2 regions of the Marinobacter excellens LAMA 842 genome follow, and region 1 is predicted to be linked to the other one. Evidence: riboswitches for the same ligand, from Rfam matches in the RefSeq annotation. Region 1 holds a riboswitch; the other holds the start of a gene.
The links. A riboswitch is a leader RNA that binds a small molecule or an ion and turns the genes downstream of it on or off. The one in region 1 is predicted to bind cobalamin.

Region 1 (6,130 bases):
TCTGGCGCCTTGCCGCGGCTTCTACCAGCCATCTTGGGTCGATTTCGAAGGCGGTGGCGTAGCGAGCTTTCAGTACCGGTGGAATGCGGTCGATCTGCTGCACGCTGCCATCGAAGTATTTGAGGTCGTTCACCATCACGTTGTCCCAAAGGCCTTCGGCTTTGAGGTCGCGCACCAGGGAGGGATTGACCACGGTGAATTCGCCGGAGAGGTTCGATTTGACGAACAGGTTCTGGTACGCCGGTTCGATGGACTGGGAAACCCCAACGATGTTGGAGATGGTGGCGGTGGGGGCGATGGCCATAACGTTGCTGTTGCGCATACCGTTTTTGGCGATCAGCTCACGCACCGGGGTCCAGTCCAGGCGGCTGTTGGTGTTGAGTGACAGGTCCCCTTCCCGGCGGCTGTCTTTCAGCAGGTTGATGGAATCGATGGGCAGGATGCCCTGATCCCACAGGGAACCTTCGTAGGTTTCGTAGGCTCCCCGTTCACCGGCCAGGGTGGCGGAGGCGCGAAGGGCGAAGTAGCTCAGTTGCTCCATGGCCACGTCGGCAAACTCCACCGCTTCCGGGCTGGTGTAGGGCAGCCCCAACTGGTAGAGCGCGTCCTGGAAGCCCATCAGGCCCAGGCCCACGGGGCGGTGTTTGAGGTTGGAGTTCTTCGCCTGGGGCACGGCGTAGAAGTTGATGTCGATAACGTTATCGAGCATGCGTACGGCGGTGGTCACGGTGCGTTCCAGGCGCTGTACGTCCAGCTCGCCGTTGGCGATGTGGGCAGCCAGGTTGACCGAGCCGAGGTTGCATACGGCGATTTCGTCGGCGCTGGTGTTCAGGGTGATTTCGGTGCACAGGTTGGAGCTGTGCACTACGCCCTGGTGCTGCTGCGGGGAACGCAGGTTGCAGGGGTCTTTGAAGGTAACCCAGGGGTGGCCGGTTTCAAACAGCACGGTGAGCATTTTGCGCCACAGTTGTTTGGCAGGGATTTTCTTGAACAGTTTGATCTTGCCCTGCTCCGCCAGCGCTTCGTAATGCTCGTAGCGTTCCCGGAAGGCGTTGCCGTAAAGATCGTGCAGGTCTGGGGCATCGCTGGGGGAGAACAGGGTCCAGTCCCGGTCTTCACGCATGCGTTCGATCAGCAAATCCGGCACCCAGTTGGCGGTGTTCATGTCGTGGGTGCGGCGGCGTTCGTCACCGGTGTTTTTGCGCAGCTCCAGGAATTCCTCGATGTCCAGGTGCCAGCTTTCCAGGTAGGCACACACGGCGCCCTTGCGCTTGCCGCCCTGGTTGACCGCCACGGCGGTGTCGTTGACCACTTTCAAAAACGGCACCACGCCCTGGCTCTGGCCGTTGGTGCCTTTGATGTGGGAGCCCAGTGCACGTACTGGCGTCCAGTCGTTGCCCAGGCCGCCGGCCCATTTGGAGAGCAGCGCGTTATCCTTGATGGCGCCGTAGATACCTTCCAGGTCGTCCTGCACGGTGGTCAGGTAGCAGGAGGACAACTGGGAATGGCGGGTGCCGCTGTTGAACAGGGTAGGCGTGCTGGCCATGTAATCAAAGCTGGACAGCAGGTTGTAGAATTCGATGGCGCGGGCGTTGGGGTCGTCTTCCCGCAGGGCCAGGCCCATGGCGACACGCATGAAGAACACCTGGGGCAGTTCCAGGCGGGCTTTGTTCCAGTGCAGGAAGTAGCGGTCGTACAGGGTTTGCAGGCCCAGGAAACCGAACTGGTGGTCACGCTCGGGGATGATCGCCGCACCCAGGCGTTCCAAGTCAAAGGCGGCCAGGGCTTCGTCCAGCAATTCGTAACGAATTCCGGCGTGGATGAACGCGCTCAGGGCCTGTGGATAAACCTCTGCCAGCGGCTGGTTGCGGGGCAGGTCCAGGGCCTCAGCCGCTTCCAGGCGAAGCTGTTCCAGCAACAGGCGGGCGGTGACGGCGCTGTAGTCCGGCTCTTGCTCGATACGGCCACGGGCCGTCATGATCAGGGCGGAGAGCACTTCGGTTTCCTCAATGCCGTCATACAGGTTGCGCAGGGCTTCGTCGACCAGGGATTCGCCATCAATGCCCTCCAGGCCGGTGGCAGCCTGTTCTACCTGCAGTTTCATCAGGCCCAGGTCCAGAGGCGCCACGTTGCCGTCGGCTTTTTTCACGGTCAGGTGCGGGTGCGCTTCCATGGGCTCTTCGATGGCACGCTTGCGGGCGTGTTCTTCCCGGTAGAGCACGTAAGCCCTGGCCACCTTTTGCTCTTCGGCCCGCATCAGGGCCAGTTCCACCTGGTCCTGAATGTCTTCAATATGCACTTTACCGCCGGCTTTCAGGCGCCGGCTGATGGCCTGCACCACCTGTTCGGTTACCCGATGCACGGCGTCGTTGATGCGGGCAGAGCCGGCGGCTTTATCGCCTTCCACGGCCAGGAACGCTTTGGTCACCGCCACACTGATTTTGGCAGGATTGAATCCAACCAGGGTGCCGTTGCGTTTAATAACTTGAAGGGATTGGGTATCGGCGGCCGGGGCTTCGGCCAGAGCGGTGGCAGACATCGTGTTCTCCTGAAGTCGCGTCAGATTCCATTTAGCCTTCGCGAATGCAGGAGCACACCGTGCCTTGTTTCAGGGCAGGGATAACCGATCTGCTCACCTTGAGTCGCGAAGGTGCAGTACTGTTTCCCTGGCAGGTCTTCGGACTCAGGGGCGTGAATCGTGAGATTCGGCCTTACGTGGCGACTTCCCGGCGCTTGCCAGTGTCTTGATGCCACGCTCGTTCCCCAATACCGCTGCGCGTCAGTTCCGGATTCTCACCGGATTCCCGACTACCTTTATGCCTGAAGTGATCAGAGAATGATCACAACATATGGTAGTCAACCAAGGATTTGGTCACTATATACGGACTAATAGCCACTGACAAGGCACTTTATCGCAGGCCCGCTGTCTGCCATTGCAGTGGCCCGGAAACAAAAGGATAAGTCTATGAAGCGTTCATCACTGGCAGGCACTGCATGGGTGTTGGCTCTGCTATTGGCCAGCCCGTTACTGATGGCGCAGGAGTCTTTACTGCAACCCTTCTCCACCATGAGTTCATTATCCGATGGTTGGGAACCTCTGGAATTTCCCAGAATCGACCGGCACACGCGCTATGAGCTGGTCACGGACGACGGTGTTCAGGTGGTCAAGGCGAGCGCTGATAACAGCGCCTCCGGCCTGATTGCCCGATTGTCGTTAGAACCCGGCGAATCGCTGATTCTGCGCTGGCAATGGAAGGTGTCCAATGTGTTCGACCGGGGCGATGCCCGGAAAAAGTCCGGCGACGACTACCCGGCGCGAATCTACGTGGCCTTTGAATTCCAGCCCGACAAGGCAGGATTCTTTGAACGGGCCAAGCGCAAAACCGTGGAGGTGATGTTTGGCGAGTCCCTGCCGGGTAATGCCCTGAACTACATCTGGGCCAACCGGTTGCCGGAGCAATCCATTGTCGCCAACGCCTTCACCGACCAGACCATGATGGTGGCGGTCAATTCCGGCCCGGAGCAAACCGGTGAGTGGGTCACGGTGGAACGGGATATTGTGGCAGATTACCGGGAAGCGTTCGGGGAGAATCCCCCGCGCATTGTTGGCGTGGCCATCATGTCGGATGCGGATAATACCGGTGAACGGGCAACAGCGTGGTATCGGGATCTGGTGCTTGAGAAGCCGTGAATTGTGGATCGAAAAAAGGCCCCGTATCGGGGCCAAACACGTGAAACGTCGAATCGGCTGTCAGTGGCTGATCATCCACGGGCGCATCGAGGGAAACATTTTTTTACCGTCCGCGGTATAGAACAGCATGGATTTGCCCGGCTTCGGTGAGCCGCAACCACAACTTCGGCTGTGTTCCTTGTCGTGTGCCCTGCGATCGGCAGTCGAGAACACTGGCTCGTGTTTTGAGCGCTCGTTCCGGTCCTGAGCCGATCGTTTGGCCGGGTCCATGGCGGCAATCTCCGGAGGCAGCACTATGACACGGGGTGACAGTGCCTGGCAGGTCGGGCACTCCGCCGGCTTGGCGCAGTCTTCCATGGTGGCCAGCTGGTGGAACAACCCGTGTTCCCGACATTTGTAGTCATACACAGGCATGGTGCTTACTCCTTGTCTTTCGAAAGGGGCACGTCCATACCGCCACTGACTTTCTTCTGTGGGCCATCAGCTGACGGGTTGATGTCGAAATCAAAGATGCCGGTTGGCAGCCAGAGCGTTGCACAGGCATTGGGAATATCCACCACGCCGCTGATATGCCCCTCCACCGGCGCACACCCAAGGATCGCGTAAGCCTGTGCCCTGCTGTAGCCGAACTTGGTCATGTATTCGATGGCATTCAGGCAGGCCTGGCGATAGGCCACATGCACGTCCAGATAGTGCTGGCCGCCCTCTTCATCCACCGAGATGCCTTCAAAGATCACATAATCGTCATAGCGGGGCTTGATGGGGCTGGGCTTGAACACCGGGTTCTTGATGCCGTATTTACGCACGCCGTCTTTGATCAGGTTCACCCGCAAGTGAATCCAGCCAGCCATTTCGATGGCCCCACAGAACGTAATCTCACCATCACCCTGGCTGAAGTGCAGGTCGCCTACAGACAGTCCTGCGCCATCTACGTAGACCGGAAAATACACTTTGGAGCCACGGGAAAGATCCTTGATGTCGCAGTTGCCGCCATGCTCCCTGGGTGGCACGGTTCGCGCGGCCTCAGCGCCAGCCGCCTTGGCTGCGTCCCCTCTCATCTGGCCCATGTGGGCCGTTTCACCGTTAGGCAGAGTAGCCAACTCCGGCACACGGTCAGGGTCCGTTGCTACCAGGCCCGCTTCCCGCTTGTTCCATGTATCCAGAAGTTCCTTGGAAGGCAGGCAACCAATCAGTCCGGGGTGGATCAACCCGGCAAACTCCACGTTAGGAATATGCCGGGACTTGGTGAACATACCGTTGAAGTCCCAGATCGATTTCTGGGCTTCGGGAAAATGTTCCGTCAGAAAGCCACCGCCGTTCTGCTTGGAGAAGAAACCGTTGAAGCCCCACTGGCTCTCCTCAAACGTACCTATGTCCAGAATGTCGACTTCCAGCAGGTCACCCGGCTCTGCGCCTTCGACGCCAATGGGGCCGGACAGGAAATGCACCTGGCTGAGGTCGACATCACGCACGTCGTCGGCACTGTCGTTGTTCTTGATCTGGCCGCCGGTCCAGTCGTAACACTCCACGATAAAATCGTCACCGGGTTTGACGGTGGCCACCAACGGAATATCCGGGTGCCAGCGGTTGTGGACTTTGTCGTTCTCGTAGGCCGATTTATTCAGATCGATCTTGATGATGGTTTCAGCCATAGCGGGCGCTCCTGTACATTGGCTTGTCTGTTTGAATAACGCCTCTACTATCGGCTGCACGGCATTTCGGGGGTATTCGCCAAATACCCCCGGCGCCTACGTCATTCGACGTATTGGCGAACGCTGACCGCGTGTTTAATCACATCGGCTTCAAAGCGCTGGCTCTCCGGATGGGCCAGCAACGCCCGCGCAACCGCCGGCTCCAGGCGCTGGCGAAATGCCCGTAACATCTCCCGTGCGCCATAACGGCTGTCGTAGCCTCGGCAGAGCTCCCGGCGCAGATTCTCGGACAGAGTCAGTTCTGCTTTTTTGCGGGCCAGGCGCTTGTTCAGCCCCGCCAACTCGATATCCAGCAGCGCGTCCAGCCAGTTGTCGGTGAGGGTGTTGTAGTTCAGGATCTGGTCAATCCGGTTGAGAAACTCCGGATCAAAATGGCGCCGAAGCGCGGCATCCCGAATGGTTTCGCCAGAGCCGGGTGACAGCCCCAGCCACCGGCGCCAGCCTCGCTGATAGCGGTGATGGTGAGCCTCCGCATCCAATGCGCCGGCGTTACTGGTCATGAAGATCAGGGTATTGCGGAAGTCGATTTCTCGATTGCCGGAGGGGAATACCAACCGGCCAGTATCCAGCACGTTCAACAGGGTACGGACTACTTCCTTGCTGGCCTTTTCAATCTCGTCGAACAACACGATGCCGGGCTTGCTGAATGAGCCCTGAACCTTGTCCAGATCGAACAGGCTATGGCCTTCCTTGCTGCCCACGTAACCCGGCGGTGCGCCGGTGAGCG
Region 2 (6,130 bases), on a different contig from region 1:
CTGGGCACCATCGGCATGGACCCCCTCACCCGTCGCTTTGCCGACGAGCTGGGATGGCTCAACCAGGCACTCGCGCAGCGCTGTGATGAGGTGGTGATGTCGGTGGCTGGTCTGCCACTGACCCTCAAGGCTGGTGGCTGACCAGGCTGCGGAAGGTGCCAAACTCGGATTGGTCTACCTGAATCCGGCTGCGGCAGGCATAGGGTACGGAAAAGCCGGCAAACGATTTCTCCAGAGGAATGCCCAGCACGTTGGCCAGCACCATGCGAATAACGCCACCATGGCAAACCACCAGGATACGCTGACTCGCAAGTTTGTCCTGCCAGCGATCAAACCCGAGGGTGACTCGCTGGTAGAAGTCGGTAATGGCTTCACCGCCGGGCGGGTTGGAGTTTATGGGGTCCTGCCAGAAGCGGCTGAGATGGTCGCCATAACGTTCCTGGACCTGCCGCGAAGTTAACCCCTCCCAGTCACCAAATCCGATTTCCCGCAGGTCATCTTCGATGTGCAGGGGAATCCTGCGTCTTTGCGCGAGCTGTTCTGCAAACAGGCGGCACCGTGTCATTGGCGAGCTGACAATGGCATCCCAATGGTCGTGACCGTGTACGGCGGCTTCCATCTGCTGCCAGCCGACGGGGCTCAGCGGGTCGTCCTTGCTGCCCCGGAACATTTGCCCACCCTCAGGTTCGCCATGGCGCATCAGGTCGATCACGGTGGTTGTCATGGTTCTACTCCCTGGATTTTCCGCTGACGCCGGCGTCCGCAAAGCTGGCCATGTGGTTATGCAGTGCGCAGGCGGCCCGAAGCAAAGGTACGGCAACGGCGGCGCCGCTGCCTTCGCCCAGACGCATGCCCAGGTCCAGCAGCGGAGTGCCATCAAGCGCGTTGAGCACCGCGTCGTGGCCGGGCTCGGCCGACCGGTGCGCAAACATGAGCCAATCACGCGCTCCGGGTTGCTGTTGAACCGCCACAAGCGCGGCGGCCGAGACGATAAAACCATCCACCAATACCGGGATCTTGCGGGCTGCGCAGCCGAGGATGGCACCGGTCAACGCCGCAATCTCGAAGCCGCCGAGAGAAGTCAGCACAGACAAGGCGCTTCGGTCGTCGCCATGCCGGGCCAGTGCTTTGGAGACCACCCGGGCTTTGCGAGTGACTCCCTCGCTGTCAAGGCCGGTGCCCGGCCCGACGAGCCTCTCGGGTGGCAGGTCAAGCAATGCGCAGGCGAGTGCGGCGGCACTGGTTGTGTTGCCGATACCCATGTCGCCACCGATGAACAGCCGACATCCGGCGTTGGCCGACCGCTCGGCTGCCTGGTCGCCACTGGTCAGTGCAGCAGCTACCTGGCCCGGGCCAAGGGCGGATTTTTCGGCCATATTGGCAGTACTGGGGCCGATAATCTGGTGAATGACGCCGGGGAGCATGGGTACCTCTCCGACCGTGCCCAGGTTCACAACTTCCAGGCTGGCGCCGAGTTCCCTGGCCATAACGCTGATGGCTGCGCCACCGCCGGCGAAGTTGGCAACCATCTGGGCGGTGACCTCCTGGGGAAAAGCGGAAACACCTTCAGCACATACGCCATGATCACCGGCAAACACTACCATGCGGACAGGATCAACGGTTGGCCTGTCTGTGCCGTTCAGGGCTGCCAGGGTAATCGCCAGCTGTTCCAGTTGCCCGAGAGAGCCTGGCGGTTTGGTCAGAACCTGCTGTCGCGCTGCGGCAAGCGCGGCGTGTTCGGCTGAGGGGGCGGGGGGCGGTGTTAGCCAGCTTTGAGGCAGGGCCATGACGATGATTCCTTGTGGGCGGAAAACCGAGGATGGTTATACCGGGAGGCGAAGGTGTCAAGATCAGGCTCCACTCGGTTAGACTTGCCAGCATCTGATTCATGGAGCCCACATTTGGAAACGTTTCTGGTTGCGGTGTTGGTATGTGTCGCGGCGGTTGCACTGGACTGGTTGGTTGGTGAACCGCGCCGGTGGCACCCTCTGGCAGGCTTTGGCCGTTGGGCCTCGGTGGCGGAAGCTGGCCTGAATGGCCAGCCGCAGGCCGCCGCAAGGAGCCTGTGCCTGGGTGCGCTGGCAACCGCGATCGTCGTCACGCCGGTGCTGGCACTGGCTGTAGCACTGCAATTCTGGCTGGGCGGCTGGCTATGGTTGGTGGCTCAAGTGGCCGGCGTATGGCTCGCAATGTCGTTACGGGGGCTGGCGGAACATGGCCGGGCGGTGTCCACGGCATTGACTGCGGGCGACGGTGACCAAGCCAGGAGAGCGGTGGGGTGGATTGTCAGCCGGGATGCAGCGGCGCTGTCCGACGAGGGGGTGGCCGCGGCTGCCTCGGAATCCATGCTGGAGAATGGTGCCGATGCGGTGTTCTCGAGTCTGTTCTGGTACCTGCTTGCCGGGCTGCCGGGTGTGGTTTTGCACCGATTGATCAATACCCTGGACGCCATGTGGGGCTATCGCAACTCACGATTTCTTTACTTCGGCCGGTTTGCCGCCAGGCTGGATGACCTCATGAACTGGCTGCCTGCCCGGCTGACAGCCCTCACTTATGCGCTGTTGGGAAGTACCCGGGTGGCGCTCCGTTGTTGGCGTACCCAGGCAAGAGCCTGGGATAGCCCCAATGCCGGGCCAGTGATGTCGGCCGGGGCGGGCGCCCTTGGTGTGACCCTCGGCGGACCGGCGCCCTATGCCAACGGCATCAAGGAACGGCCAGTGTTAGGTCGTGGCCCCGGGGCTTCGGCAGCGACAATCGAAGGTGCTATTGCCCTGGTACAGCGCGGGGTAATGCTCTGGTTGTCGGTGCTGCTCGTCCTCGCCCTTGCCTGCAGCTGGGTGGTGCCTGGAGGTGCCGGATGACGGCTTTCGACCTTCCTGAATCCCCGGAGCATGGCGGGCGGTTACAGGCTGCAATACAGCGTTGGGGCATCCCCCGCGAGCAATGGCTTGATCTGTCCACCGGCATCAATCCGGTACCCTGGCCGGTGCCGGCCATTCCACCGGAGGTATGGCAAAGACTGCCAGAGCCGGACGATGGGCTGGAGGAGATCATCCGTTCCTGGGCAGGTGCGCCCGAGCGGGCCAGCTGCCTGCCGGTGGCGGGATCCCAGGCGGCGATCATGGCCCTGCCCGCCGTGCGCGCCAGGGTGCATGGTCTTGGTCGAGTGGCGGTGCCCGTGCCGGGATATCGCGAGCACGGTCATGCCTGGCGTCGCGCCGGTTTCGAGGTGGTGGCGATTCCTGAGCAGGCAATAGAGCAAGACGATCTGACCTGGCTGGATTCTGTGGACGTGGTGGTGTGGATACAGCCGAATAATCCGACCGGGCAGCTGGTCGATCCGGCCCGTCTTCTGCTATGGCACCAACGATTGCAGGCACGTGGGGGCTGGCTGGTACTTGATCAGGCCTTTGTTGAGGGAGAGCCCGGACACGGTTTGGAACCCTGGGCGGGCGCGCCGGGTCTGATACTTCTGCGATCTCTGGGCAAGTTTTTCGGCCTGGCCGGAATGCGCGCCGGGGCTGTGTTGGCTGAACCTGAGCTGACCCGTGCGCTGGCTTTTGAATTGGGCCCCTGGACCGTCAGTGGCCCGGCGCGTTACCTGATGGCAAGAGCTCTGGCTGACAGGGCATGGCAGATAGAGGCGCTGGGCAGGCTGCAGACGTCACGGCTGCGGATGGACGGCCTGCTCAGGAAATCTGGCATGCCAGCAACCAACGGTACGTTGCTGTTTCGCACGGTCCATCACGAAAACGCAGCACCAATAGCGGATGAGTTGGCTCGTCGTGCCATTCTGGTCAGGCGTTTTGATGAGCCGCCAGCCCTGCGCTTCGGTTTGCCGCCTGATGAGTCCGGTTGGCAACGTCTGGGAAGTGCGTTGTCTGAATTAACATATCTCATTGACCACCCCCACCCGGGTTGATAGTCTTGCCCGCAATTTCAGGTGCTCTGAGCGTTCCAACCGGACTGGCGATAGTCCGGCGAATGCAGTGAGTGAAACGGGAAGCCGGTGAGAGCCCGGCGCTGCCCCCGCAACGGTAATCAGGTGAAAGGCAATCCAATGCGCCACTGTGCCTCTGGCATGGGAAGGTGATTGCCCCGGAGCATCAGCTCCACCTGGAAGCCCGGAGACCGGCCTGGAATTTGGAGCCCATGAGTTCCAGACACCTACGTTGCGGAGGGCAGCGGCGGTGGGTGAACCGGCCAATGCAACTGATCGACGCCCCTCCACCCTCCGTCAATACAGACATTTCTCCTCCGCATGAATCAGTATCAACCGCACGGGTGAGTGCGGTGCGAAGCGAGTGAAGAAATGAAGCGTTCCAAAGTCTTGTCTGCCCTTGTGTTCATGCCTTTTGCCCTACCGGCGAGTGGTTCAGAGTCTGAAGCCGCCCCGGATACTCTTGAACCTATTGTTGTAACTGCCACGCTTGGCCCCCGTACGGTGGGCGAAAGCCTGTCTTCGGTGACGGTCATCGAAGAAGAAACCATCCGTCGTGAGGCGCCTGCCGAGTTTACCGATCTGCTGGCGGCGCAGCCCGGCATTGATCTGGTCACTAACGGGTCATTTGGCAAGAACACCAGTGTATTCACTCGTGGCACTGCGAATGATTCCACGGTCTTTCTGGTTGATGGTGTGCGCCTTCGTTCTGCCACCAGCGGTGGCGCGCCCTGGCAGTATTTTCCAGCTGATCTGGTCGAGCGCGTGGAAATCGTCAGGGGCCCCCGCAGTGCACTCTATGGCGCTGACGCGGTAGGCGGTGTCATTCAGGCATTTACACTGGATCCAAAGCACGGTAACAGAGGGTGGGTTGAAACCGGAGCAGGCAATTTCAACACCCAGAAAACCAGTGCTGGCGCATCGGCGACTCACGGCGCAACCCGGTTCAGCCTCAGCGGGCTGCACAAGGAGACCGATGGCACCAGAATTGTGAAAGATGGCGAGGACAAAGGTTTTCGCAATACCGCTGGCGTCGGGCGTGTTGTGCATGAATTGCCGAGCGGAGGAGAGGCCAGTTTCGTCATCATGCAGTCACAGGGCAATACTGAATTTGACGGTGGCAACACGGATTTTATGATCCGGACCATCGGCGTCACATTGAATAACCCTGTCAGTGATTATTGGGCTACGTCCATCCAGCTTTCAGAATCCGCTGACGAGCAAGAAAGCTTCCGTAGTGCCGGCGATTCTGTATTCAACACCAAAACCCGAACCGCACGATGGGAAAATACGTTCACCGCCGGCGTGCACGAGCTTGCGGTCGGGGGAGAGCTACAATCCGACGAAGTGAAAAGCACCATCGAGTTCGATGAGAACAGTCGCACCAATGCCGCGTTGTTCACCCAACTGCGCTTGAACTTCGGCCCTTCCGATATTCAGTTGTCATTTCGCGGCGACGACAACGAGGCATACGGTCGACAGGAAACCGGTGGCATTGCCCTTGGCCACTCGTTTGACCGTTCCCATCGGGTGCGGCTGAGTTATGGCACCTCTTTCCGGGCGCCCACGTTCAATGATCTTTACTATCCTTTGGAGATCTTCGATTTCGGTGGCAGTTATGCCGGCAACCCGGATCTCAAGCCGGAGGAAGGCGCGTCCGTGGAGCTGGGGCTTAGCGGTCGTTACCAGAACTGGTACTGGGATGCCGCTCTTTATCAGCTGGACGTAGAGAATCTGATTGAACTACAGAGCATCAACGGGGATCTCCGGCCTGCCAACGTAAGTGAAGCCCGTATTCGTGGGGCGGAGCTGACCTCCGGTCTTCGTGCGAACGGTTGGGATCTTGGGGTCAAGCTCACCTTGATGGATCCGCGAGATCGTGACACGGATAACCGCCTGCGTCGTCGCAGTCACCAATCGCTGCGGGTAGACCTGGACCGCCAAATGGGCGCCTGGAGCCTGGGAGGCACCGCTCTGGCCAGTGGTTACCGCTACGACGATGCGAATAATCAGAATCGGTTACCAGGTTACGTCACCTTCAACCTCCGTGCAGGATGGGAGTTTGCTCCGGACTGGACAGCACGGCTGACGCTTCAGAACGTTACGGATAAGGAATACGCGACGGCAACCCGATTTGATGGTTCAGGCTACCTGGCGGCGGGAACCGCAGGGTTTCTTTCGATTCGCTAT

Region 2: another riboswitch for cobalamin. It lies ahead of J122_RS03890 (TonB-dependent receptor domain-containing protein); the one in region 1 lies ahead of J122_RS16250 (ribonucleoside-diphosphate reductase subunit alpha).

What each region holds. Positions count from the first base shown of each region.
Region 1 is NZ_LOCO01000023.1:54,879-61,008, reverse strand. It holds gene J122_RS16250 (ribonucleoside-diphosphate reductase subunit alpha) at 1-2,539, opposite strand, end outside; cobalamin riboswitch at 2,651-2,849, opposite strand; gene J122_RS16245 (DUF3047 domain-containing protein) at 2,966-3,691, shown strand; gene J122_RS16240 (FmdB family zinc ribbon protein) at 3,752-4,105, opposite strand; gene fmdA (formamidase) at 4,111-5,343, opposite strand; gene J122_RS16230 (AAA family ATPase) at 5,445-6,130, opposite strand, start outside.
Region 2 is NZ_LOCO01000003.1:63,392-69,521, reverse strand. It holds gene cobU (bifunctional adenosylcobinamide kinase/adenosylcobinamide-phosphate guanylyltransferase) at 1-141, shown strand, start outside; gene J122_RS03910 (histidine phosphatase family protein) at 125-724, opposite strand; gene cobT (nicotinate-nucleotide--dimethylbenzimidazole phosphoribosyltransferase) at 729-1,787, opposite strand; gene cbiB (adenosylcobinamide-phosphate synthase CbiB) at 1,902-2,861, shown strand; gene cobD (threonine-phosphate decarboxylase CobD) at 2,858-3,922, shown strand; cobalamin riboswitch at 3,962-4,155, shown strand; gene J122_RS03890 (TonB-dependent receptor domain-containing protein) at 4,313-6,130, shown strand, end outside.